DNA from 2 places in the Paenibacillus agaridevorans genome. Region 1 is predicted to be linked to the other one. Evidence: riboswitches for the same ligand, from Rfam matches in the RefSeq annotation. Region 1 holds a riboswitch; the other holds the start of a gene.
The links. Region 1 has a riboswitch for cyclic di-AMP ahead of KJW29_RS36635 (C40 family peptidase). Riboswitches for the same ligand answer to the same signal wherever they lie in the genome.

Region 1 (7,463 bases):
TCAAGGATTTGGTTCATTATTATTCGATTTGGACTGAGCTGCGGGCTGACCGTTATGCCGTTAAGCGTATGAACTCGGAGCTCCCGATCGGACGTGTATTGTTGTCGTTGATAAAAAGCAATGCAACATTTAACAGTGGGGCTGGCGTTCACTTTGCCAATGAAGCTGTTAATTATCGAATCCAGCAGATTATTGATCCGTCAAGCGAATTGAATATTACACTAACAAATAGGGAAACCATTATTAAGTCTGTCGTTGTTCTAATAATCATGTCCTTGTTTTTAGGGAACTGCTTGAGATAAGCAAGGAGCTGTCCAGAAAGTCAGTGAAAACTGACTGCTGGTTTGCCTCATTTTCGTTGCATGTAAAAAATAAGTACAAAAAAAACTTCTTTTCTTGTAAATGGAAGTTACCAGACACCCATTCAAGAAAGGGTGATTTTTTGCGTAATCTGACGACTACTACCGAACAGTATTGCATGCAATAGAGGCTTCCTCTAGAGGATAAAAAGGGGTGTAGAAACGAAATCTGGCCCCTACCTTTAAGCCCTATCAAAACAAACAGGCTCAGATGATTATGGATCTGGAACTATGGATCCCTCCAATCATGTAGAGCGTGTCATTCGGAAGATGGTTGAAGCTATCCCGGGCGAGCAGTTGTTTACTCACTATGGTATAGCCGCTTATCGCAGTAGCCGCCAAGAAGAGCAATAAAATGGCTTGATTACCCAACTTGCCTTCAAAAATAAAGCGGGTATCCGAATGGAGGTTAGTTGAATGAACTGGTGAATTCGCACCCTCTCTTATTCACTTCATAGAGGCAGGACCATTCTCAATAATGGAGTTAACGATGTACTTGGCGTCTTCGTCCACGCCGCCAATAAGTGCAGACGTTCTTCTACTCTGCCAAGGCATGCCTACGATATAAAGTCCATTTACTGTTGTTATCCCGCGTTTATGAATGATTGAGCCGTTCTCATTATAGAGAGCTTCCGGTATGTTCAACCAGTTGTAATCAAGTTCAAATCCAGTACACCATATAATATTGGCAAATTCCTTCACGGAGCCATCGAGAAAATGAATGCTGCTTTGAGCAGCATCAATGGCTCTGGGCATTAACTGGACGCGGGATGACTTAATCAATGGCTTTAATTCCAAACCAATTATGGGGTCAGGCCGAGTTTGAATTTTTCGCCCAATAAATGATTGAGCAGAAGCACGAAGTATACCTAATCTGTCAAACCAATAAAATATGCTCTTCCCTGCAAGTTTTATAGGCAGGAATACCGGAAGTTGACTAACAGACAAAAAAACTTTGTGCCGCATCGAAACCTCAACAGCAATTTGCGCTCCTGAATTGCCTCCGCCAACAATCAGTGTCTCTCCTTGGAGTAGTTGATCCGGGTTTTTATATACCGAAGAATGGAGTTGTTTTACCCCCGTCGATATTTTTGAAGCGAAGGAAGGAATCCTTTTTCTTTGAAAAGGTCCCGTCGCGATGATAACGTTTTTGGCTATGTATTGGTCTTGATTCGACCATATTCGAAAGAAATCGTTATTTTTTATTACTTTATTAACCGTAGTATTTAATTGTATAGGAAAGTCAAATTTAGCAGCGTAGTTCTCAAGGTAATCTGCTGTTTCGTTTTTCGTTGGAAACTGATCTCGATATCCAGGAAACGAAAAGCCTGGAAGATCACTATATTCACGGGGAGTGAATAAAACAAGGGAATCATATCGATTTCTCCACGAATTACCTACCCTTGATTGAGTGTCGACAATGATGAAGGGAATTCCGTTTTTATGTAAATAATAACCAGTTGCTAAGCCGGCTTGTCCTCCACCTATTATGAGTACATCAGTAGTTGTTGCATTAATGGCAGTTCTCTCCCTTACCGGATAGAATTAAACTTACTTTGATGTATTTTTGAAAACTAAGGTTTTGACTCTGTCAAGCAATTTATATCATATCACATTGTATTCATCTGAATGTATGTTCATATGACAATTATCGTACAAACTTGCAAAGCTCGTCCCGGAACGGATTAAAGTAGAACAGACTCTCTGCGGATGATATCGAGTTCCATTATGCTCTAATGGTAGCTGACATCTAAACAAAATGATCTAGGCTGCTTTAAACGTAATCTTCCTAATATTTTATTACACAATTTGTCCATAATGAATGAGAAACATTAATTCTTCGTGTCGACAACGCTCTCTTATTGATGAATACTTGTTCATATGTTAAGGTAGTTTAAGATTTTATTCTACTGTGTGAATAGGAGGTAACAATGCCATCACGTTATACCAAAAAGCAAATAAGCAAGACGAAGAAAATAATGATGTTAATTGCACTTATATTGCTTGTTTTGTTCTACAGTGGTTTTATTTTAGTTTCACAAATCAAGACCGTATATCAAGTAACATTTAATGGTACGCCAATTGGCGATGCGTCCAGTCCGGAGATTGTATTTCAATGGATCGGGGAACAAGTCAATCGTTTTGAAGGCCAGTACCCAGGTGTTTTGTATGAAACGAATGAAAGTGCTATTTCGTTCACGGAAACGAAACGTTTAAATGCCAAGGCTCGGGATAGCGAAGTCATTGCCTCACTTCAATCATCTTATGAGATAAAAGGCCGCGGCGTACAGGTTCTAGTGGATGGTCAAGTCATGGGAATTGTCAGAGACCAACATAGCGCAGACCAGATCCTGAATCAAATACAGCAGCCATATTCTGGTGCGAATAATGATCCAAAAGTCAAAACACTCAGTTATAATAATGACGAGAGGGAAAAAGAAGCAATGTCGCCATCAGTTCCAAGCTCCATTAGCTTCGTGGAAAAAGTCGAAATCAAACCTGTTGTGGCGGATCCTGTTAACTTTTCGTCAGAAGAAGAGTTAATCAAACGTCTTAAGGGAACGGACTTAAAACCTATCAAGTACGTTGTTAAAGAGGGAGATTGCATCTCCTGCATTGCGCAGAAGTTCAACATCTCGCAAGATACTGTATATAAGAATAATCCCTGGATTGAAAATGAATTCATAAACATAGGGGACGAGTTGGATTTGACAGTACGGCAACCTAAATTGTCCGTAAAGACTGAGGGGCAATATGCTGAGACCGTCAGCATCCCGAGCGGGGTAGAAGTTACTTATGATGCAACGATGCGTGTGGGAGTTTCAAAGGTTGCGAATCCGGGAAAGGCGGGCAAGAAAAAATTAACGTACCAAGTAACGAAAGTAAATGGCGAGTTGGTTGAGGAAGTTGTAATAAAGGAAGAAACGTTGGAAAAAGCAGTACCTAAGCAAGTCATTCAAGGTACAAAAGTCATTAAAGGCGTGGGAACCGGTTCATTCACATGGCCGATAAAAGGGCCGACGATTACGAGCAAGTTCGGAAAGCGTTGGGGAAGACTTCATACAGGCACTGATGCGGTATCCTCTAATTTGAATATTAAATCTGCCGATAATGGAAAAGTAATAAAGGCGAAATATGATTCCAGTTACGGGAACCACGTTATAGTGGATCATCAAAATGGTTATCGAACATTATATGCCCATCTAAGCAAAATTAATGTGGAAGTTGGCGATCTGCTGGAGAAAGGCGATCAAATTGGAATTATGGGCACAACAGGACGATCGACAGGCGTCCATCTACATTTCGAAATTCGAAAAGAAGGAGTGCAGTTGAATCCATTAAAATTTTTGGAGTAACGGAACGGAAATAAGAGATCCCGCTTGTAGGGCTCTCTTATTTTTGTAATTATTGATTTATATAATTTAAACTATTCTTTGTAATATAATGTTTTCGCGAGAGGAAGAAATCGATGAGTGATAGAAGGAGTATTCTGATCATCGACCACGAAGAGAACTTAGAAATGAATTGAAAAAGGAACTTGAGAAATAACGATTTATGGTAGAGGCTCTGGAAGATGGGGCGAAGGGGTTACTATATATGTTGCAGAACGAGGTTGATTTGGCGATTATGGAATTACAACTACCTGGAATAAATGGTCTAAATGTATGTAAACTTGTTCGTCCAGATGAAAACAACACCAATCATTAAGCTAATTGCAGAATGGAGGGAAGCAAATCGATTCGAAGGTTTTCAAATTGGAATCGATGATTATTCCGTTACGTATAAGCAACCAATCGCAACGAGAAAAAAACAATAAAGATTGATGAAAGATTTCTATTATAAAAATGAAGGATTAAGTCCGAATTGGTCGAATTTAACTATTTTTCGAAGTATTATATTTTGCCAAATTCTGTTCTATGAAACGGGGGAACCACCGAGGGGGAATTGCTTTAGAAGTTTTCTTCAAGTATAGGGAATCTTCGGCCGAGCCCATAAGCTAACCTCGTAGGCAACGAAGGGAGAAGTAGAGTTGAGAAAAGGTTTAGTCGTATTGTTGTCCAGTGTGATGTTTTTGTTTGGAGGAGGGTCAGTATTTGCGCAACAGTCCGAGTCAACCGTCTTAATGAAGTCCGTTAGCGAAGTAATTGGCACGCCGTATAAAGGGGGGGAATGACAACAAAAGGATTCGATAGTTCAGGATTCATCTTGCATATCTTTAATCAGTTCAGTGTAAAACTGCTTCGTACTTCTTATACTCAGGCCGAGGTTGGTGTGAAGGTAGAAAAAAACAAGTTGCGTGTGGGAGATCTTGTTTTTTTAATACCAGCGGAACAGGTATCTCTCATGCAGGTATTTACATAGGAGAAGGGAAGTTTGCTCATTCTTCTACAAGCAAAAGGGTAACCATCAGTAAGTTAAGTGATGAGTACAATGAAAAATGATACGTTACGGCAAGGCGTGTAGTATCTGAAGATATATTTAAAGCAATGAACGATATGAAGTAATCATGAATGAACGGTTATTTAACTAGTAACCGTTCTTTTTATTGAAGTTTCCAGATCATAAATGAGGTGGAATATGAAACTTAAGGGAGTCAGACGGAAATAATTCAAGTGTCCCTATTAATCGCTGCATTAGTCATAGGAGGTTATGCCATCATCAAGACTTTAAATGGCGCTCAACCTTTACGAAGCGATGGCGGAAGTGTATCAGGATCCTAACTATGAAAGCCATATTTCGCCCATCGACTGATTACAGTACAGTTGAATGATCTCGGCACGTTTTATCATCATTTTGCATGGGTGTACCGGACGCTACTGAGGAGCACGACAAAGCTGGAAGCCGAGGCTTAGACGGTTCAATCCGGCATCCGATCTTGGCGGCGTTTCGATGGTGGGACAAGCAGCGAATAACGAATACATATATTTCAATGAGGTGAAATTAGGTACCGGAATCAGCAAGATTCGCCTGCGTTATTTAAGTCTGACAACGGACTCAAACGTCACCTATGCGAAACAGATTAACTTGGGATACATCATCATAAAGTAATCCTGCTTCAGTAACTAAAATTTGCGACCGCTTCTTGGTAAATGCAATCGATCATTTACCAAGAAGCGGTTACTGTTAATTTTTATGAGTGCATCGTGGAGTATATGGAAACGGCAAAACTGTCGAAAGGCAGTGACGCAAAGTCACGGGTCTTCTCACAATTCAAGTGATGGCAGTTGGGTTACCCAATTTGCCGAGCACGGCTATTTGGGTCGTGTTTTTATTATTCGTTTATTTGGGATACAGAGGAGAGTAATATGGAATTGGAAGCAGATATACATCAGGAACTTCCTATAATTTCTAAGAAAAACAATGAGAATATAAATGTTGTGCTAGTGGACCGCGATCCGGAATGGTGTTGCCGCTTTGCTGATTTATTCGAAACAGAGACAGATATTCATCTCATAAATACTTCCGCTACAAAAGAAGAGGCAGTGCGAGCTAGTTTACAATTAGACGTGGACGTTGTAGTGATGAATGCAGCACTCCAGCCGTCTGGACGCGATGGATTAGATGCAATAAAAGACATTCTCGCCAAAAAGGATGTTCCCGTCATTACCGTCGCTTCAAGCGCAGACCCTGAAGTGATCGTCGAAGCAATTACAGTCGGGGCAGTGAATTTTATAAGCTATGCCGATATGGGGGACATTATCTTGGCGATTCGCGAAGCACATCGACATAGTCCATCTTTACACCCGAAAGCATCGAAGGTGCTTCGCGATGAGCTCATCCGCTTAAAGCGTCAGGAATTTTGGTGTAAGCTGACCACGACTGAAAAAGAAGTGCTGCAATTAATCGCTTGGGGCTACTCCCGGACCAAGTTGATTCAGTTGATGGGTATATCGCCTAATACAATGAAGACACATATTCGTCATATTAGTAGAAAGCTCGGCACAAAATCAATCAAAGAAGCAGCAATAAAGGCGAGGCAGCTTGGACTCGAGAAACACATGGATAATAAGGAGTATGATGTATAGTGACGAATTTCGATTTGGTTCGACAAAACTCCAAAGCTTAGGGTGACTAAAAAATCATCCTGCCGGAAGATATCGAAAATTGATAAAATTAGGCATATGGTGGGATTGAAATAGAAAGAATGGCCCACGATGAATAGGAGGGATTTGTGGCAAAAGTAACTAAAGGATGAAGCATGGGATAGTTGTCTGTCATGTGGAGAACGGGGGGGGGGACAAGCCCAGTGGTTCTTAATACTCATTCACCGTTTGGGTTGTCCCCAAAATGATGAATGAAAGGATGATCGACATGTGTCGAAAAGAAATGGAGTGTGAGTTATGTCTGGATAGCCAGATAGGAAATGGGGGAGCAGCGCATGTTGGTAGCTGAACAGATAACCCCTTATGAAAAAGTTGAGAATTGGTTGATCGCTTACGCAGATTGGAAAGCACGTCTGAAATATGCACAAACGGAGCTTGCACATATTCCGGGATTGACAAAAGCATTGCATGAAGTGGCAATCTATGGCTGCGGCCAACCCAATGACACGTTGCTTCGGACAGTCATTCAGCGTCTGGAAATCACTGAATATGAAATACCGTTTCTTCAATCCAGAATAGGATTGATCGAATATGCTTTGTCGGCTCTCGTTCCAGAGGAAAGACGATTCGTTCAATTACGGTATCAAGATCAATTGGCGTTTTCAATCGTTATGGATCGCTTGGGACTATCGCGTCGCGCCTATTTCTATCATCGAAAACGAGTTTTGAAGAAAATATATGGAAAAATAAAAAGTCGAACAGCATTATTGGAGTATGATCCGTTTGGTGAAAAGTAAAAGATCTATTTCCGAAAAAGATGCTACTACGCATCTTTTTTTGGTGACTGGAATTACATGTACGTTATTAGGGGTACCGCCAGCAAAACGCGGATTTACAACGTTAAGATTAAAAATCCCAATCTCTTAGTGATACAAATAAGAAATTGGGATTTAATTATTCAACAATTGCCTTTTAGTTCAACAAGAACTTCAACTAATCGTATTAGAATGAGCCTTTTTTTCAACCAGACGGTAAACCAAGTATCCTAGCACATTTAATA
Region 2 (7,463 bases), 1.8 Mb from region 1:
GGCGGCGAATGCCCCAGAACCGGAGCATCAAAAACAAGCGGAGTCCGAGAGTGAGGAATTCCAGGATGTCGTTCAGCGCCAAACCGCGGATACAGGCGGACGGAGCTCATCCTCTTATGCCGATTCGCCCATCCAGCGTATGCCCCGACCTTCCGAAGCGAAAAAGCAGCTTGGCGAACCGAAGGAGCGTGCCACGAATCAGCCGGACAAGAAGTTCGGCATGGGCGAGACGCTTTCGAAGAACAACACGCATTATCGCGCTCTCCTGCAGAAGCTGGAGCTCTTCGACCGTTACGTAGACCAAGAGGTCGTTGGGAACACGCCTGAGGAAATCGACGATCAGCTCAGTGTGATTATGTCGCTCTACAACGAAGTCGAGAACGTAAGCGATGCCTGCATCAGTCACAATAAGAATGACGACAAGGACTCAAGGGCTGACTATATCCGCAGATTAAAGAAAGCTTTGCCTCTTGAGAAAAGAGCCGTTCGCTCCTCCGCGGCCGAATACAAGCTGGATCCGGCGAAGGATCGCCCGTTATGGGCACTCCTCACGAGCAAAGGCCTGCCGGGGCTTGCAGAAGATTTAAACGGAGTTACGGGCACGGGCGGCAGCAATACGATCGCGTTATTTGAAATCGGGCCGGACAAGAAAGGGATGTTCAAGGAAACAAAGCTCGCGCTGCGATCCTATGAGGAGATGTCCGAGATGGCGTCCGAGAATAAAAAGGATTCGGCAGACGATGAAAACGGCAACGCGACAATGGATAGCAGAATCGATCGGGCGGGCGCTCGCCTGGCAGCTATGTCCCGATTGGACAAGCTGCTAAACGCAGGCGTCATCGCCGGCGCGGAGATGGCTTTATACAACTCGGGAATCAGCGGATCCGGCGGAAGATATAAATCACTGAAGCCTTTAAACGATGATATCGAAGCGAGCCGCAAAGAATCGTTTAACGTGGATGACCCCGTCTTCCAACGGGCTATATCGCGCTTGCAGTTAATCGATACGCTCGCCATGCAAGCTGACCTCCAAGGCGGAAACTTCATGATTGAACGGGATGATGACGGCAATGTGCTTGGAGTGAAGGGACTAGGCAACGATATGGCAATCGGCGCGCAGACTGATCTGGATTCCAATCATCAGGAATACCCTGGCATAAGCAAGTTCGTAGACAGAGAACTGGCGAAACGCATCTTGGCTCTCAAGCCGGACGATCTGCGAACACTGATGGAGGATCTTCTTGCTCCTGCGGAGATTAACGCTCTAGTTGATCGACTCGTCAAGCTCCAGAATCATCTTCGCAAGGAAGCGTCGAGACTGCTGGCCAGAGAGGAATGGAGTACCGTCAATGAAAGGTTGAGCCAAGGCGACACGGGTTATGGCTCGGACTCCGACATACCAGCCTCACATTCGCGGTCTAAGACGGCGCAGCAGGATCCCTTGTCGGAAGACGAATAACTGCATCTGTATGCTACTCCATGACGAATTGCCTTCCTATATTGAAAACAACAAAAGCGCCGTTCCGGAAGCTGAGCAGCTTACCAGAACGGCGCTTTTGTTGTGGCGTCTATGTGTTTCATTGTACGAGCTTAGCTATCTTACAAGATTAACTTGAGAGTGACTTTCCTGACTCCTCTTATTTGGAAATTTCCGGAGTAGTCAGTTGATCGTAGAAATCCACGCCATTGTCCTTGTTCTCGGAAGCGCGAAGCGCCATCGCGGAACGCGGATGCTCGTCGAGAATGCCCGTGATCATGTAAGGAATAATGTAACCCCATTCTTCCTTCTCGCGAAGCGGAATCATGTATTTCTCGATCATGTCCAGCACTGGACGCACGTTGTAGCGCGTATTTTGAAGCTGGGAGACGAGCAGTTCCGTGTTGCAGTTGCCCGCAGCGCGGCCCATGCCGTATACGGAAGCATCCAAAAGCTCTACGCCTTTGCCAGCAGCAAGAAGCGTATTGGCGAATGCCAGCTGCAAGTTGTTGTGGGCGTGAATGCCAAGACGTTTGTTCGGGAGATGCTGCTGGAATTTGTCCACCAGGTAGGTGAAGTCCTCAGGCTTCAGGCTGCCGTAAGAGTCTACGATGTAAACTACGTCAACTACGCTCTCGTTAATCGCCTGGAACGCTTCGATCAATTGGTTCTCCATGACATTGGACAATGCCATAATGTTAAGCGTCGTCTCGTAGCCGCGGTCGTGGAACACTTTTACCAGCTCAAGCGCCTTGTCTACGTCTTGAATGTAGCAGGCAACGCGGATCAGGTCCAGCAGGCTCTCGCTGCGGGGAAGGATATCGTTTTCGTCGACGCGCCCGATGTCAACAAGCGCGGACAGCTTCGTATTGCCTTTGTTTGGAATAACCTTCTTTAGGAAGTCGTCGTTAAGGAAACGCCATGGCCCGGCGTTCTCGGCGCCTTTGAGCAGCTTCGGAGAGTTTTTGTAGCCAATCTCCATACAATCGACTCCGGCTTCGTTAAGGCTATTATAAAGGTGCTGGACAAACTCGATGCTGAAATCCCAGTTGTTGACGAGTCCGCCATCGCGAATAGTACAGTCTACGATTTTGCAGTGACTTGTTTTCGATTGCATACGTACTGCTCCTTTGAATTGAACATGAGTTCATTTTTATCTACCATCATACTTGATAAGCCGCGGGAACGCAAAGAAAATATGTCGCTTTTTGCGATTTTTACGCTCCTCTTGTCCGAATAACTCCTCATTTACAAATGGATATTTTAACGCTAAAATATTATGTAAACAATAACGCTTAATTTCTCCTTCCAGGGAGAAAACGGGGGAACCAACGCGAACCGGTCGCATGCCTGCATGGACCGCACGCAGGGGGTGAATCCGGGGATTTGTGCCCCCGGTAGGGTTTTCTCTCTAACCCGAATCCGACAGCTAACCTCGTCAGCGGAAGAAGGAGAGATGAACATGTCTTTATTCCTGGAAAATTCTTCATTCCCCATCGAGCTGCCTCAGCATGTCAACATCAGCCGCATCGAACTATTCGTCATTCCCGCTCTCGCCGTCGACTCGACCGGATTTCGTGTATGTCTCAGGCTGACCAGCGATCTTGGCATCGGCTGGAGCGAACAATTCATCTGCGAGAACGACGCCAGCTTCGATCTGGAGCATTGGAGAGAGCTTCTTCAATCGTTCATTGGCCGCTTCCCGCTTACTTCGGTAACCGAACGTTTGACCGAAATTATTATGAGCAGAGGGGAATCCGACAAGCGGGTGTGTCAGATGTTCATCACCGGCATGGAGCAGATTCGGGAGATGGGCATGATGCCAGGCATCGGTTCTGTCACTGCCTTCCAGGCCGAGGAATCCGTGCTGCAACAACGCGCCGTCGCCTACCTGTCGCTGGATTAGGGATCGCTGCAAGTTGAATTTTCGGACTCCTTAATTCATGGAGCCGCGTAATGAAAAAGAGCCCGGGCACCATCCACGGTGGATGTTGTTCGGGCTCTTGGTCTGTACTTCTTGCCGTTAAGAACCGGTTGAGCGGTAATGCCTGACACCGATCCTCCATACCAGCAAGCATGGGAGCAGAAAAAACAGACCTCCGAAAGGCACCAGCATTCCTGTTACCCAGTTCCCCTCCTCTTTGTCCAGCAAATACATAAGGGGCAAATACGTCACGCACCCGAACGGGACGATAAACGTAAAGAACCGGGTCACCCACTTCTCATAGATCGTCAGCGGATATTGCGCCATCTCGCGGCCTCCGTCGGTGAACACGTTCGCGATCTCAATCGCTTGTATGGTCCAGAAGCAGAAAGTAGCCGCCAGGATAAAGATGCCCGTAAAGATCATCACGCCGTTAAATACCATAAAGAACAGCGTAATCGCCTTGGGAAAGCTCCATACTTGAGGCAGATTCGCGATGGACCAGATCAGCACAATCGTGCTCTGCAGCAAACGTCCGATACGCGTGAATTCGAACTTCGAACCCAGCACCTGGACGACAGTGCCGCGCGGCCTTACCAACAAACGGTCGAAGTCTCCGCTTGCGACCAGGCTGGAGAAGGCGTCGAATCCTCTGGCGAAGCATTCGCTAAGAGAAAACGACAAGTGAATGACCGCGAAGCAAAGCGTCACCTCGAAGAAACTCCAGCCCTCCAACTGCCCGAATCGCTCGAACATGAAATACAGCCCCCCGAACACCATAAACGGGATAAAAAATTGACCTATGCTTAGCAGCAAGAACGAGGCTCTGTACTGCAGTTGCGACTTGAGTTGAATATTCAAATAACGGAAATATAATGACATCGCGTTCTCCTCACCCTCCTTGCACAACGACGTTGCGAAGCGCCTTGCGCATCAGCCACATGCCGAACGCAGCCAATGCCGCTATCCAACCAAACTGTACGCCGATGCCGATTAGCGCTTCTTGCTGCGGGATATGTCCCGAATAGACGCGGAACGGGAAGTCTGTCGTCCAGCGAAACGGCAGCGCATACGTGATTCGCTGCAGCCACTCCGGCATAAGCGGCACAGGGATGACCATGCCCGCCAGAAACTCTCCCGCCACCGAGATCATAAGCATGGATCCCGTCGGCGACATCGTCCAGAATACCGAGATGTAAATCAGCATGGAAATCGCCACGACGAGAATCAAGCCAAGCAGCAGCGACACGACAAACAGCAGCAGCGCCGTCCAGCTTGGAGGAGCGCTTAGCCCGTAAGGCTCCGGCAGCAGAAACACAACCGTCGTAATGGGAAAGCAGCGAAGCACGGCGCCCGCCACCCTCTGGGCAAGCAGCTTGGAAAACCAGAACGGGTACAGCCCCATCGGCCTGCACAACTCGTATGCGATATTGCCGCTCGTAACCATGGCGAATATTTCGTTATCCCTGATCCACAACATAATTAAGGAAAGAAAAATTTGTTGGAGCCATACGTAAGTAATTAAGTCCTGAAGGGGAAAAGCAGTGGAATCCCCGCCGCCGCTTCTGTAGAAGGCCGCGAAGATCATAATGAAGACAAATCCGAAAAACAGCTGAGTGGCCATGCCGGCAAGCGCCGCCGCGCGGTATTGCATGCCGTTGATAAAGCGCAGCCGCCAGATCGAAACGTAGGCTCTCATATTTGATGCTCCTCATACAGCTGCACGATCATCTCGTCAATGTCCTTGGAGTCGACGCTGATATCCAACAGCTCGACCGATCCCGACAGCTGCGCAATGACGTCCGCCAGTACGACGGATTCCGTATCGAAACTGTATACGGCACGCTCTGTCGACCATTGCAGTCTCGTCGCGCCAGGAATATCGACCGGCTCCCCCGCGTATTCGCGGTAGTCTGCCGTAATCGTACGTCCTGTGCCGAAGCGGCTTCGCAGCTCTTCCAACGAACCATCATAAAGCAACGTTCCTTTGCCGATCATGAGAATCCGGTCCGCGAGCGCCTCGATATCGCTCATGTCATGCGTCGTCAGGATGACGGTGACGCCCCGCTCCTGATTGATCCTGCGAATAAAGCTTCTGACCGCAAGCTTGCTGACGGCATCCAGCCCGATCGTCGGTTCGTCGAGGAACAGAATCTTGGGGCTGTGGAGCAGCGATGCCGCAATCTCGCAGCGCATCCGCTGTCCGAGGCTAAGCTGCCTGACCGGAACGCCGAGCAGATCTGCGAGCGCAAGCATTTCCGTCAATACGGCCAGGTTTTCCCTGTACATCTCATCCGGAATCCGATAGATGTCGCGCAGCAGCTCGAAGGAGTCGATGACCGGGACATCCCACCAGAGCTGCGAGCGCTGGCCGAATACGACGCCGATATGCCGTACATAATCCGTTCTTTCCTTCCACGGCGTGTACCCCATGATGGAGCAGGTGCCGCCGTCCGGCACAAGAATGCCGCTCATCACCTTGATCGTCGTCGACTTCCCGGCGCCGTTTGGCCCGATATAACCGACGATCTCTCCTTCGTTGACCGTGAAGGAGATGTCTTTTAATGCTTCCACGATACGATGCTTGCGAACAAACAGCGCCTTCGCCGCCTGACGCAGCCCCGCGGTGCGCTCTGCTACCTTGAAGCTTTTGCCGATGCCAGTTAACTGAATAATACCTTTTTCCATAGTTGTAAGCGTTATCCTCCTGTTAGAGTCGGAAGAAGAATATATCTCATACGACGGAGGTTGTAAAGGGGTAATTTCAAAAAGTTTCGTGAACGATGGAATTTTATCCAATTTCATCGATTTTCGGATCCGTCTCGCGACATTTGCTTCGCGCGGCGGATTATGGGACTTCTCAGCTCTCTGCTACCCGATTTTTTCGGCTTGCAGCGTCCAGATCGACCTTCCCACCTGGCTGCATACCGAGTTTTCGAGCTCATGCACTGCAGACTGAAGACAAACTCCACTTCGCTAATTTAAAGTCTACTGCTGCGGAACAAGATCGCCCTGATGGGGAGATTGGCAAGCACAAGTTTTCGATCTGGCTCCAAACTCGCTCTCTTCTTCCATTCTTCATTTCCTTTTCTCCACCATTCATTTGCGTTTCACTGGCTTTGCCGGCACAATGGTGGCTTCATAGACGCTATAATTCGCCTTTGGACGCTAATCAGAGTTACTTTACGGTCCATCGCCGTTTTTAACGCCTACAGCGGCTCGTTTACCTACTTTTTGGTGCCAAAAGCGTTACTAACGCCTATACACAATAATCTGAGTTACTTTACGGTCCATCGGCGTTTTTAACGCCTACAGCGGCTCGTACGCCTACTTTTTGGAGCCATAAGCGTTACTAACGCCTATGGCTGCTAATTTGAGTTACTTTCCGGTCCATCGGCGTTTTTAACGCCTACAACTGCTCGTTCGCCTACTTTTTGGTGCCATTAGCGTTTCTGACGCTTATGGACGCTAATCTGAGTTACTTTCTGGTCCATCGGCGTTTTTAACGCCTACAGCTGCTCGTCCGCCTACTTTTTGGAGCCATAGACGTTTTTATCGCCTATAGACGCTGATTTGAGGAACTTTACGGTCCATCGGCGTTATTAACGCCTACAGCTGCTCGTTCGCCTCCTTTTTGGAGCCATAAGCGTTACTAACGCCTATGGCTGCTAAAAAGTGTTACTTCCTGCTGAAGCTCATTATCCACAGTCAAGTATGTCGTATACTTTCCTAAAAACAAAAAATCTCCAAGCGGAGTCATTATCCGCTCGGAGATATTACCTGCAATCTATTATCTAACCAGCCATCCGCCATCAACAGCTAGGATGTGGCCGTTCATGTAGTCGGATGCAGACGAAGCGAGGAAGACGGCCGGGCCGATCAGATCCTCGGACGTGCCCCAACGGCCGGCCGGGATGCGCTGCAGGATCTGCGTGCTGCGGACAGGATCTTCGCGCAGCGCTTCCGTGTTGTCCGTGCTCATGTAGCCCGGCGCGATCGCGTTCACTTGAAGTCCCTTGGCTGCCCACTCGTTTGCCAGCGCCTTCGTGAGGCCGGCAACCG

Region 2: it holds a riboswitch for cyclic di-AMP, as region 1 does, so the genes downstream of both, KJW29_RS02240 (hypothetical protein) here and KJW29_RS36635 (C40 family peptidase) in region 1, are expected to answer to the same signal.

What each region holds. Positions count from the first base shown of each region.
Region 1 covers NZ_CP075889.1:2,384,532-2,391,994, reverse strand. The annotation lists gene KJW29_RS09795 (M56 family metallopeptidase) at 1-302, shown strand, start outside; gene KJW29_RS09790 (flavin-containing monooxygenase) at 807-1,877, opposite strand; gene KJW29_RS09785 (LysM peptidoglycan-binding domain-containing M23 family metallopeptidase) at 2,291-3,715, shown strand; cyclic di-AMP (ydaO/yuaA leader) riboswitch at 4,251-4,386, shown strand; partial or broken gene KJW29_RS36635 (C40 family peptidase) at 4,530-4,801, shown strand; cyclic di-GMP riboswitch class I at 5,511-5,597, shown strand; gene KJW29_RS09775 (response regulator transcription factor) at 5,666-6,385, shown strand; gene KJW29_RS09770 (hypothetical protein) at 6,739-7,200, shown strand; gene KJW29_RS09765 (permease prefix domain 1-containing protein) at 7,393-7,463, opposite strand, start outside.
Region 2 covers NZ_CP075889.1:548,787-556,249, reverse strand. The annotation lists gene KJW29_RS02250 (eCIS core domain-containing protein) at 1-1,459, shown strand, start outside; gene KJW29_RS02245 (aldolase catalytic domain-containing protein) at 1,638-2,594, opposite strand; cyclic di-AMP (ydaO/yuaA leader) riboswitch at 2,760-2,936, shown strand; gene KJW29_RS02240 (hypothetical protein) at 2,940-3,383, shown strand; gene KJW29_RS02235 (ABC transporter permease) at 3,501-4,283, opposite strand; gene KJW29_RS02230 (ABC transporter permease) at 4,294-5,100, opposite strand; gene KJW29_RS02225 (ABC transporter ATP-binding protein) at 5,097-6,089, opposite strand; gene kduD (2-dehydro-3-deoxy-D-gluconate 5-dehydrogenase KduD) at 7,192-7,463, opposite strand, start outside.